4 regions of the Thioalkalivibrio sp. ALE20 genome follow, and region 1 is predicted to be linked to each of the others. Evidence: predicted binding sites of a transcription regulator. Region 1 holds the regulator's gene; each other region holds the start of a gene.
What was found. The regulator sigma-54, encoded in region 1, starts transcription at its own class of promoters, with help from an activator protein. The targets are predictions, from matches to a motif close to TGGCANGNTNCNTGCTT.

Region 1 (2,171 bases):
CTGCCATCGCGCGTACATCCTCAGCGAGGGGCGCCTGCTGAGCGCGGGCACGCCGGACGAACTGCTGGCCGACACCCGCGTGCGCGAGGTCTACCTCGGCGAAAACTTCCGCCTGTGACACCGACCGCCGCACCCGGGCGGTGCACAAGCCCGCAGCAAGGGATTACTATTCACTTATGGTGACCAACGCCTTTCCCAACTCATGCTGAAGCCCGGGCTGAATCTGCAGCTCGGTCAGACGCTGACCATGACGCCGCAGCTGCAGCAGGCCATCCGGCTGCTGCAGCTGTCCACGCTGGAGCTCCAGGCCGAGATCCAGCAGGCGCTGGAAAGCAATCCCATGCTGGAACAGGCCGAGGATGACGAACTCGGTGCCGACGCGGGGGACACCGACAGCGACGCGAACACCGACGACGGCGAGAGCGGCAGCGACACCGCCGGCACCGGCGAAACGGTGGATGCCGGCGGCTCGGAGGACGTCATCCCCGACGAGCTGGTGACCGACAGCCGCTGGGAAGACATCTACGACGCCAGCGCCAGCCCGCGCGGTCTGGACGACCGCGACCCGCTGGAGAACACCTCGGACGACGACGGCGGCGGGCTGCAGGATCACCTGCTGTGGCAGCTGCATCTGTCGCACCTGACCCCGCGCGACCAGCGCATCGGCGCCGCCCTGATCGACACCATCAACGGCGACGGCTACCTCGAGGGCGACGTCGAGACCCTGGCCGAGACCATCAGCCGGAGTGAAGAACCCCCCGTCGACACCGACGAGGTCGAGGCCGTACGCCACTGGTTGCAGCACTGCGACCCGCTGGGGGTCGGTTCGCTGGATCTGCGCGAGTGCCTGGAGGTCCAGCTGGGCGAGCTGGCGCCGGACGCGCCCTCGCGCGAGGCGGCGCGCGCGCTTCTGGAACACGGCATGGACGCCCTTGCCCGGCGTGACTACAAGGCCCTGCAGCGCCAGAGCGGCGTACGCGATGGCGACGAACTGGCCGCGGCGCTGGACCTGATCCGCACGCTCAACCCGCGCCCCGGCGCCCAGATCAGCGAGACACCGCCGGAATACGTGGTCCCGGATGTCTACGTGCGTCATACCGACCGGGGCTGGCAGGTCGACCTGAATCCCGAGATCGCCCCGCGCATTCGCATCAACGACCTCTACGCCGGCATGGTCCGCCAGGTCTCCGATGCCCGCGACAGCGCCTTCATGCGCGATCAGCTGCAGGAGGCGCGATGGTTCATCAAGAGCCTGCACAGCCGCAACGACACCCTGCTGCGCGTGGCGCGCGCGATCGTCGAACGCCAGCAGGGGTTCCTGGAACACGGCGAGGTGGCGATGCAGCCGCTGATCCTGCGCGACATCGCCGAAGCCCTGGAGATGCACGAGTCCACGATCTCGCGGGTGACCACGCAGAAATACATGCACACCCCCCGCGGGGTGTTCGAATTCAAGTATTTCTTCTCCAGTCACGTGGGCACCAGTGACGGCGGGGAATGCTCCGCGACCGCGATTCGTGCCATGATCCGCGAACTCATCGAAGAGGAAACGCCGGGCAAACCGCTCAGCGATTCCCGCCTCGCCCAGATCCTGGCGGATCGGGGCATCAACGTGGCCCGGCGTACCGTGGCCAAATACCGGGAGGGCATGAACCTGCCATCCTCCAGCGAGCGCCGCCAGATGGCCGCCATGCCGACCGGAAGCAAACCGAAAGGAGCCTGACCCATGCAGATCAATCTCACCGGACACCACGTCGACATCACCGACGCCCTGCGCGACTACGTCAACGAGAAATTCCAGAAGCTGGAACGCCACTTCGACAAGGTGATCGACGTGCACGTGGTGCTGAACCACGAGAAGACGCAGAAGCTGCACAACAAGGCGGAAGCGAATCTGCAGGTCAGCGGCAACCACATCCACGCCGAGGCCAGCCACGATGACATGTACGCCGCCATCGACGGCCTGATCGACAAGGTCGACCGCCAGCTGATCAAGCACAAGGAGAAGGTCAAGGATCATCATCGCGCCGAGGGCGCCCAGCGCAACCGCGAACAACCCGAGTAAGCCGATGAATCCGGCCGAGCTCATCACCCCGGAGCGCATCGGACTGGAAACCGACTGCTCCAGCAAGAAACGAGCGCTGGAAACCCTCGCCGATCTGCTGGTGGAC
Region 2 (2,171 bases), on a different contig from region 1:
GGCGCGTCTGCTGTCCGAGCTCGATCTGAACGAGGCCGACCGGTGGCAGGGTCATCCCGAAGCCACCTGGGCCACGCTGTTCGCGCTGGCGCTGGCGCGCTGGTCCATCCCGGTCGAGGAAGGAGCCGAGGCGATTCTCTGGTCCTGGTGCGAGAACCAGGTCGCGGCCGCGATCAAGCTGGTCCCGCTGGGGCAGACCGCCGGTCAGCGCCTGCTCCACCGCCTGGCCTCGACCATCGGCGGGGCTGCACGGGAGGGGCTTGCGCGGGACGACGCGGCGATTGGCGGCACGGCCCCCGGTGTCGCCATCGCCAGCGCCCTGCACGAAACCCAGTATTCACGCCTGTTCCGCAGTTAGCGAAATTCCCGGGAGGCACCCATGTCACTGAATCCCCGAGTCCTGCGCGTCGGCATCGGCGGGCCGGTCGGCTCCGGCAAGACGGCCCTGCTCCAGGCCCTGTGTCAGCGCATGCGCGAGACGTACAGCATCGCCGTGGTCACCAACGACATCTACACCCGCGAGGATGCCGAGTTCCTGACCCGCCACGACGCGCTGGAGGCCGAACGCATCGTCGGGGTGGAAACCGGCGGATGCCCGCACACGGCGATCCGCGAGGATGCCTCGATGAACCTGTCGGCCCTGGCCGACCTCGGCATCCGTTTTCCCGGCCTCGAGGTGGTATTCGTCGAGAGCGGCGGCGACAACCTGTCCGCGACCTTCAGTCCGGAGCTGTCCGATCTGACGATCTACGTGATCGACGTCTGCGCGGGCGACAAGATCCCGCGCAAAGGGGGGCCCGGCGTGACCCGTTCCGACCTGCTGGTGATCAACAAGATCGATCTCGCCGAGGGGGTCGGTGCATCGCTGGAGGTCATGGACCGCGACAGTCGGCGCATGCGCGGCGAGCGCCCGTTTGTCTTCACGAACATGCGCACGGGCGAGGGCCTGGATGAAGTCGTCCGGTTCATCATCGAGCATGGGATGCTCCCCGCCAGGGAATCGGCCTGAGCAGCGACCGCCCGGCGGACGATGCACACCCGTGCGGCAACCTCCGCCCCATCACGAGACAGATGCACCATGTGCATGCAGTCCGCCCTCCCCTCCCGACCGGAGATGACTGCGGACACCGGGCGCAAGACCCCGTTTTCCGTTCATGGCACACAGCTTGCTGCCCCGGGAATGTCCGGCGCCGGTATTACGGAGTGCCGGGTTGTTCCCTGGAAACGATCCCTAGCGGAGAACGGAGACAGTCGATGCATCCAAACACGAGCCACCCCCCGCAAATTTCGCTCGCGCGCCGGGCCACCCGCACCGCCACCGGTGTCGCACTGGCCCTGGGCCTGGCAACCGGCGGAGGCATAACCGCACAGGCCGACGAAGATCCGATCAAGGTGGGCATCCTCCACTCGCTGTCGGGTACGATGGCCATCAGCGAGACGTCCCTCCGGGACGTGGCCCTGATGACCATCGAGGACATCAACGAAAACGGCGGCCTGCTGGGCCGCGAACTCGAACCGGTGGTGATGGACCCCGGCTCCGACTGGCCCACCTACGCCGAACACGCCCGTGAGATGATCGAGCGCGAGAACGTGGACGTCATCTTCGGCTCGTGGACATCAGTGTCCCGTGAAGCGGTCCTGCCGGTCCTCGAGGAACTCAACGGGCTGATGTTCTACCCGGTTCAGTACGAGGGCGAGGAGTCCTCGCGCAACATCTTTTACACCGGCGCCGCGCCGAACCAGCAGACCCTGCCCGGCGTGGAATATCTGATGAGCGACGAGGGCGGCGGCGCCGAGCGCTTCTTCCTGGTCGGCACTGACTACGTCTTCCCGCGGACCACCAACCGCATCGTGCGTGCCTATCTGAATGCCCACGGGATTTCGGACGACGCCATCGAGGAGGTCTACTTCCCGTTCGAACATGCCGATTTCCAGACCCTGGTCAGCGACATCGACAGCTTCTCCCAGGATGGCCCCACCGCGGTGATCAACACCATCAACGGCGACTCCAACGTCGCGTTCTATCAGGAGCTCGCGAACCAGGGGATCGACCCCATCGACGTTCCGGTACTGGCGACCTCGGTGGGCGAGGAAGAACTCCGCGGCATGGACACCGACCCCCTCGCGGGCCACCTCGCCGCCTGGAACTACTTCATGTCCATCGAGACCCC
Region 3 (2,171 bases), on a different contig from region 1:
CAGGACATCCCCGATCAGCGAGATGCCCAGGCGCAGGGCGTCGGGCGTTCCGAGATGCTCGCGCAGTGCCGGTTCGAGTCCCTCGGGGGCCGGGGTGGCCACCAGCTGGCCCACCACGGGGAAGCCGTCGAGGCCCCAGGGGCGGCTCAGCAGCGGATCGCCGTGGGCCAGATCAAGGCGGTCATGTACCAGCGGTCGGCCGTCGCGCTCGATCCACAGATCCTGGGTGCACACTCCGCCCTCGTAGTGGTCGCCATGCGCCGGGCGTCCCAGGCACAGGACATCCCAGGTGCACAGGCGGGCGCCGGGTCCCAGGCGGAAGTGGTTGTGCAGCATCACGCGGGAGCGACCGTGCAGGATGGTTTCCGTCGGCAGGAACTCCAGGCTCGCGTCGGGCCCCACCGTGAAGCTTTGTTCCTGGCGGGCGCTGGCTGCCTGCGTCCGGTAGAACTTGGCCGCGGCAGGGGTGGTCAGCAGCGCCCGGCTGCCGGCGTCCAGCTCCGCTTCCAGCTGCAGGCGATCGCCGCCGGCGACGCCCCCGGGGGGATGGATCACGTAGCAGTGGCAGACATCGCCTTCGGGGAAGAAGCTTCGCTGCACCAGCAGCGGGCCCTCGTGACGGCGGCGGGCCAGCCGGGTCCGTCCGCCACGCGAGGCGAAGCTCAGCTCCAGGCGCCCGAGCCATCCGTCCCGGGTCTCCGGGACGGTCTCTGTAGCGCCAGCCAGTTCCACGGGGGTCATGTCCACGCCGCTAGACCACCAGCAACAGATAGACGCTGGCGGCGACCATGGCCCCTCCGGCTGCCTGTCCCACCGGGCGATCGAGAGCCGTATCGCGTATCCGGGAGGCGGCCAGTGCGCCGGCGGTCAGCAGCAGGGCGCTGGCCAGCAGGAAACCGGCGGCGAATCTCAGTGCGGACAGGTCGGCCGCCATTTCGGCACCGTGGGCGAAGCCGTGCAGCGCGGCGAAGCCGGCCGCGATCGCGGCGGTCACCACCAGCGGGAGACGCGTGCCGAGAAAGACCAGCACGCCGGTCAGCAACAGCGAGGCGAGGATGCCGAATTCGACGGTCGGCAGTGGTCCTTGCGCCACCCCCACGGCGAAGGCGAGAGCCAGAGTGGCCAGTACCGCCGTGCCGGAGATCAGAGTGCCCGGGATTCGCTGTGAGCGGGCCATCCAGAACCCGATTCCGAGCAGGACCAGCAGGTGATCGAGGCCGGTGAACGGGTGCAGAAAACCCGCAGCGAAGCCCGCTTGTTCGTGGACGTGGTGCCCGTGGTGGGGATGGGCCAGCGCCATCACGGGCGCAAGAAACAGAACAACGAATGCGATGCAGCGTCGATGCAGCATGGTTCTCCTCGCTGGAATCTCGGTGCGGCGCGCAGGAATGCGCCGGCCGTAACCCGTGCAAGCAGGAGCCATGCCATGGCTTCCCGGGAGGGATTGTGGAGCGTGGAGGCGGGTTACGGGGGGGCGATCCGCGCAGCGAATGTTCCGTCGTGGTGCAGCCCGTCTCGGGGTTGCATCAAGATGGATCAGGCTGCCCTGAGAGTGTGCGAGCGCGGGAGGTTTCGAGGCGGTGTCTGCTGATGCCGGGCGGATGCCGGAAGGCATGCAGAGGCGTTACTCCCGGCTGAAGCCGCCACCCCGCGCCGGCCCGGCGCCGGGGTGGCGGACCGGCGCGGCCGGATCAGGCGAACAGCTTGCGGCGGAAGAATTCCGGGGTGGCGCCGGCGGCGCGGTGGATGGCCGCGTTGTAGTAGTGCGTGACGAACGGGATCTCCTCGGCGGCTTCCTCGCGCAGGAAGGCGACCGGGGCGTCCTTGGAGGCGATGGTGCAGGTCCACCAGCCGGAGGGGTAGGTGGGCTGCGGGAAATGCATGGTGAGGGCGTCGATGAAGCCGGTCATGCGCAGGCTGTCATGCATCGGCCGCAGGATGCTGTCGGTGTGCAGCAGCGGGGATTCGCTCTGCTGCACCAGCAGGCCATCGGAGCCCAGCGCCTTTACGCAGTCGCGGTAGAAATCCGCGGAGAACAGGCCTTCGGCCGGGCCGACCGGGTCGGTGGAGTCGACGATGATCACGTCGATGGAGCCCGGTTCCGCGTCCTTGATGTACTGGATGCCGTCGTCGAACAGGAGTTCGGCGCGCGGGTCGTCGTTGGCGTCGCA
Region 4 (2,171 bases), on a different contig from region 1:
CGCGGCCAGGAAGTGATTGGCCAGCGTGGCCACCACGATGCCCCAGATGATGGGCCAGGTCTGCTGGTAGCGGCAGATCAGGAGCAGGGCGAGGAGCTGGGTCTTGTCGCCCATCTCGGCGATGGCGACGATGACGGTAGAGACGAGCAGGGCTTCCATGACGGTCTTCCGGGCCGGGTGGGTGGGCAAGACACGTGACATCGCACCACCCACCCGGCCACGGATCGGGGCGCCATGCCACAGGTCTCGCGGGGCCCGGTGCCGCATCGGCGGCGGGGCTGTCTGCACCACGGTCCTCCGGGCGGAGGATCGAATCTGTTGATGCAGACCCCGGTGAGGCAAGGCCACCCGGGTCGCTACTCCCCTGAAGCTGGCAGGACTCTAGTCATCCCGGTCCGCGCGGGCAAGGACGATCGCGGCTCCGGGCTGCGCCGCCGCCGGGGCTTGGGTAGCATGCGCGCGATGAAACGCTTCCTTTACTGGGTCGATCGGGCCCCCCTTTGGCTGTTCGCACTGCTGGTTGCGACCGTCGGCCTGGCCCCCTGGATCCCCGAGCCGCATGTCGCGGAGAAACTGCGCTGGCTGTTTGCCGGGGAACTTACCCGGCCACTCGATGTGCTCGACCTGGTCGTCCATGCCGTGCCCTGGCTGTTGATGGCGTTCAAGCTCTATCGCAACAGTCTCACCACGAAGGGCGCCCCCTGAGCCGATTGTTTCTCCCTGGCTTGTGGGAAATCGACGCGCCGCTTGCCGGCCGCTACCGATTTCGCACCTTTTCAACCCCGGGAGACTCCCATGCGCTTTATTGTTGCCGTCACCGCCGGTACCGACGACCCGACCCGCGCCACGCTTGGCATGATTGCCGCCAATGTGGCCAAGCAGCAGGGCCACGACGTGACCGTCTGGCTGCAGGGCGAGGCCGTGAACATCGCCAACCGCAACGTGTACGACAAGATCGTCGGCCATAACATGCCGGCAATGAAGGACATCGTGGATTCGCTGGTGAGTGAAGGCGTTCCGTTCTGGGCCTGCGAGGCCTGCGCCAAGGGTCGCGACGTCGGCGAGCACAACTTCCTGCCGAACGCCGAGATGGCCGGCATGGGCCACTACGTCCAGGCCGTCGCCGAGTTCGACCGCTCCATGAGCTTCTGATCGGCCGTGCCGTTCCGCGGGCGGGGCGTGATGCCCCGCCCGTTTTTGTTTGTACCCCCGCTGTCAGTCGGTCGAACTGGCACATCGCATGCTTGTTTGTTCCGGGAGTGATTCACGGACGACGAGCATGACCCAGAACACATCCCCGAATTTTTCCCTCGAAGAGTCCATTGGCGATTTCCTGGTCGCCTCGCGCAAGTGCGAGGTGGTGAGCCTGGAGCGCCTGCTGGAGGCGGTGCAGCTGGTCGGGCGCATCCGCGCGCTGGTGCATGCCCTGCAGCGCGAGCGCGGGGCCTCCAGCCTCTGGATCGGGTCCGGCGGCCAGCGCTATACCCGCGAACTGGAGCAGTACCGGGCCGAATCGGACGCCGCCGCGGCCGCGTTCCGCGAGCACCTGGATGGCTGGCTGGCCCCGGACGCCTGCGCCCATGGCCGCAGTCGGCTGCTGGGGCGCATGGCGCTGGCGCTGCATGGCCTGTCCGGCCTGGGCAGCCTGCGCGAGGAGGTCCTGGAGCTGACCCTGAGCCCGATGGACTCGACCCGCGGCTTCAGCGAGCTGATTCGCGCCCTGATGGCCCTGGTGTTCGAGGCTGCGGATTCGGCGACCGATCCCGAGGTCTCGCGGGCCCTGGTGGCCCTGCTGAACTTCATGCAGGGCAAGGAACTGGCAGGGCAGGAGCGCGCGATCGGGGCCGCCGGGTTTGGCGCCGCGAACTTCGAGCCCGAACTGCGCCAGGCGCTGGTCCATCGGATCGATGCCCAGGAACGGGCGTTCCGCATCTTCTCCGAGTTCGCGGCACCGGCGGCCTGTGCCGCCTGGCGCGAGCTGCAGACGGCGGCCTTCGCCGCCGACATCGAGCGTCTGCGCCGCCGGGCCTGTACCGAGGCCTCAGGGCACCACGACCCCGCCCGGGCCGAGGAATGGTTTGCCTGTACCACCGCGCGCATCGACGCGATGAAGGAGATCGAGGATCTGCTGGAGATGCACCTGAACGAGTGCTGCTCGGCACGCATCACGG

Region 2: the regulator sigma-54 is predicted to act here: its motif matches at 1,156-1,172, upstream of urtA (urea ABC transporter substrate-binding protein).
Region 3: the regulator sigma-54 is predicted to act here: its motif matches at 1,411-1,427, upstream of F790_RS0109660 (HupE/UreJ family protein).
Region 4: the regulator sigma-54 is predicted to act here: its motif matches at 1,230-1,246, upstream of F790_RS0100800 (nitrate regulatory protein).

The regions. Positions count from the first base shown of each region.
Region 1 covers NZ_KB906472.1:389,141-391,311, reverse strand. Annotated here, with positions in the region: gene lptB (LPS export ABC transporter ATP-binding protein) at 1-118, shown strand, start outside; gene F790_RS0105270 (RNA polymerase factor sigma-54) at 203-1,723, shown strand; gene hpf (ribosome hibernation-promoting factor, HPF/YfiA family) at 1,727-2,065, shown strand; gene F790_RS0105260 (PTS sugar transporter subunit IIA) at 2,070-2,171, shown strand, end outside.
Region 2 covers NZ_KB906476.1:51,130-53,300, forward strand. Annotated here, with positions in the region: gene F790_RS0109690 (urease accessory protein UreF) at 1-358, shown strand, start outside; gene ureG (urease accessory protein UreG) at 380-1,009, shown strand; gene urtA (urea ABC transporter substrate-binding protein) at 1,255-2,171, shown strand, end outside.
Region 3 covers NZ_KB906476.1:45,668-47,838, reverse strand. Annotated here, with positions in the region: gene F790_RS0109665 (urease accessory protein UreD) at 1-741, opposite strand, end outside; gene F790_RS0109660 (HupE/UreJ family protein) at 752-1,351, opposite strand; gene speE (polyamine aminopropyltransferase) at 1,692-2,171, opposite strand, start outside.
Region 4 covers NZ_KB906471.1:164,755-166,925, reverse strand. Annotated here, with positions in the region: gene F790_RS0100815 (TMEM165/GDT1 family protein) at 1-159, opposite strand, end outside; gene F790_RS0100810 (hypothetical protein) at 463-705, shown strand; gene F790_RS0100805 (DsrE family protein) at 796-1,152, shown strand; gene F790_RS0100800 (nitrate regulatory protein) at 1,280-2,171, shown strand, end outside.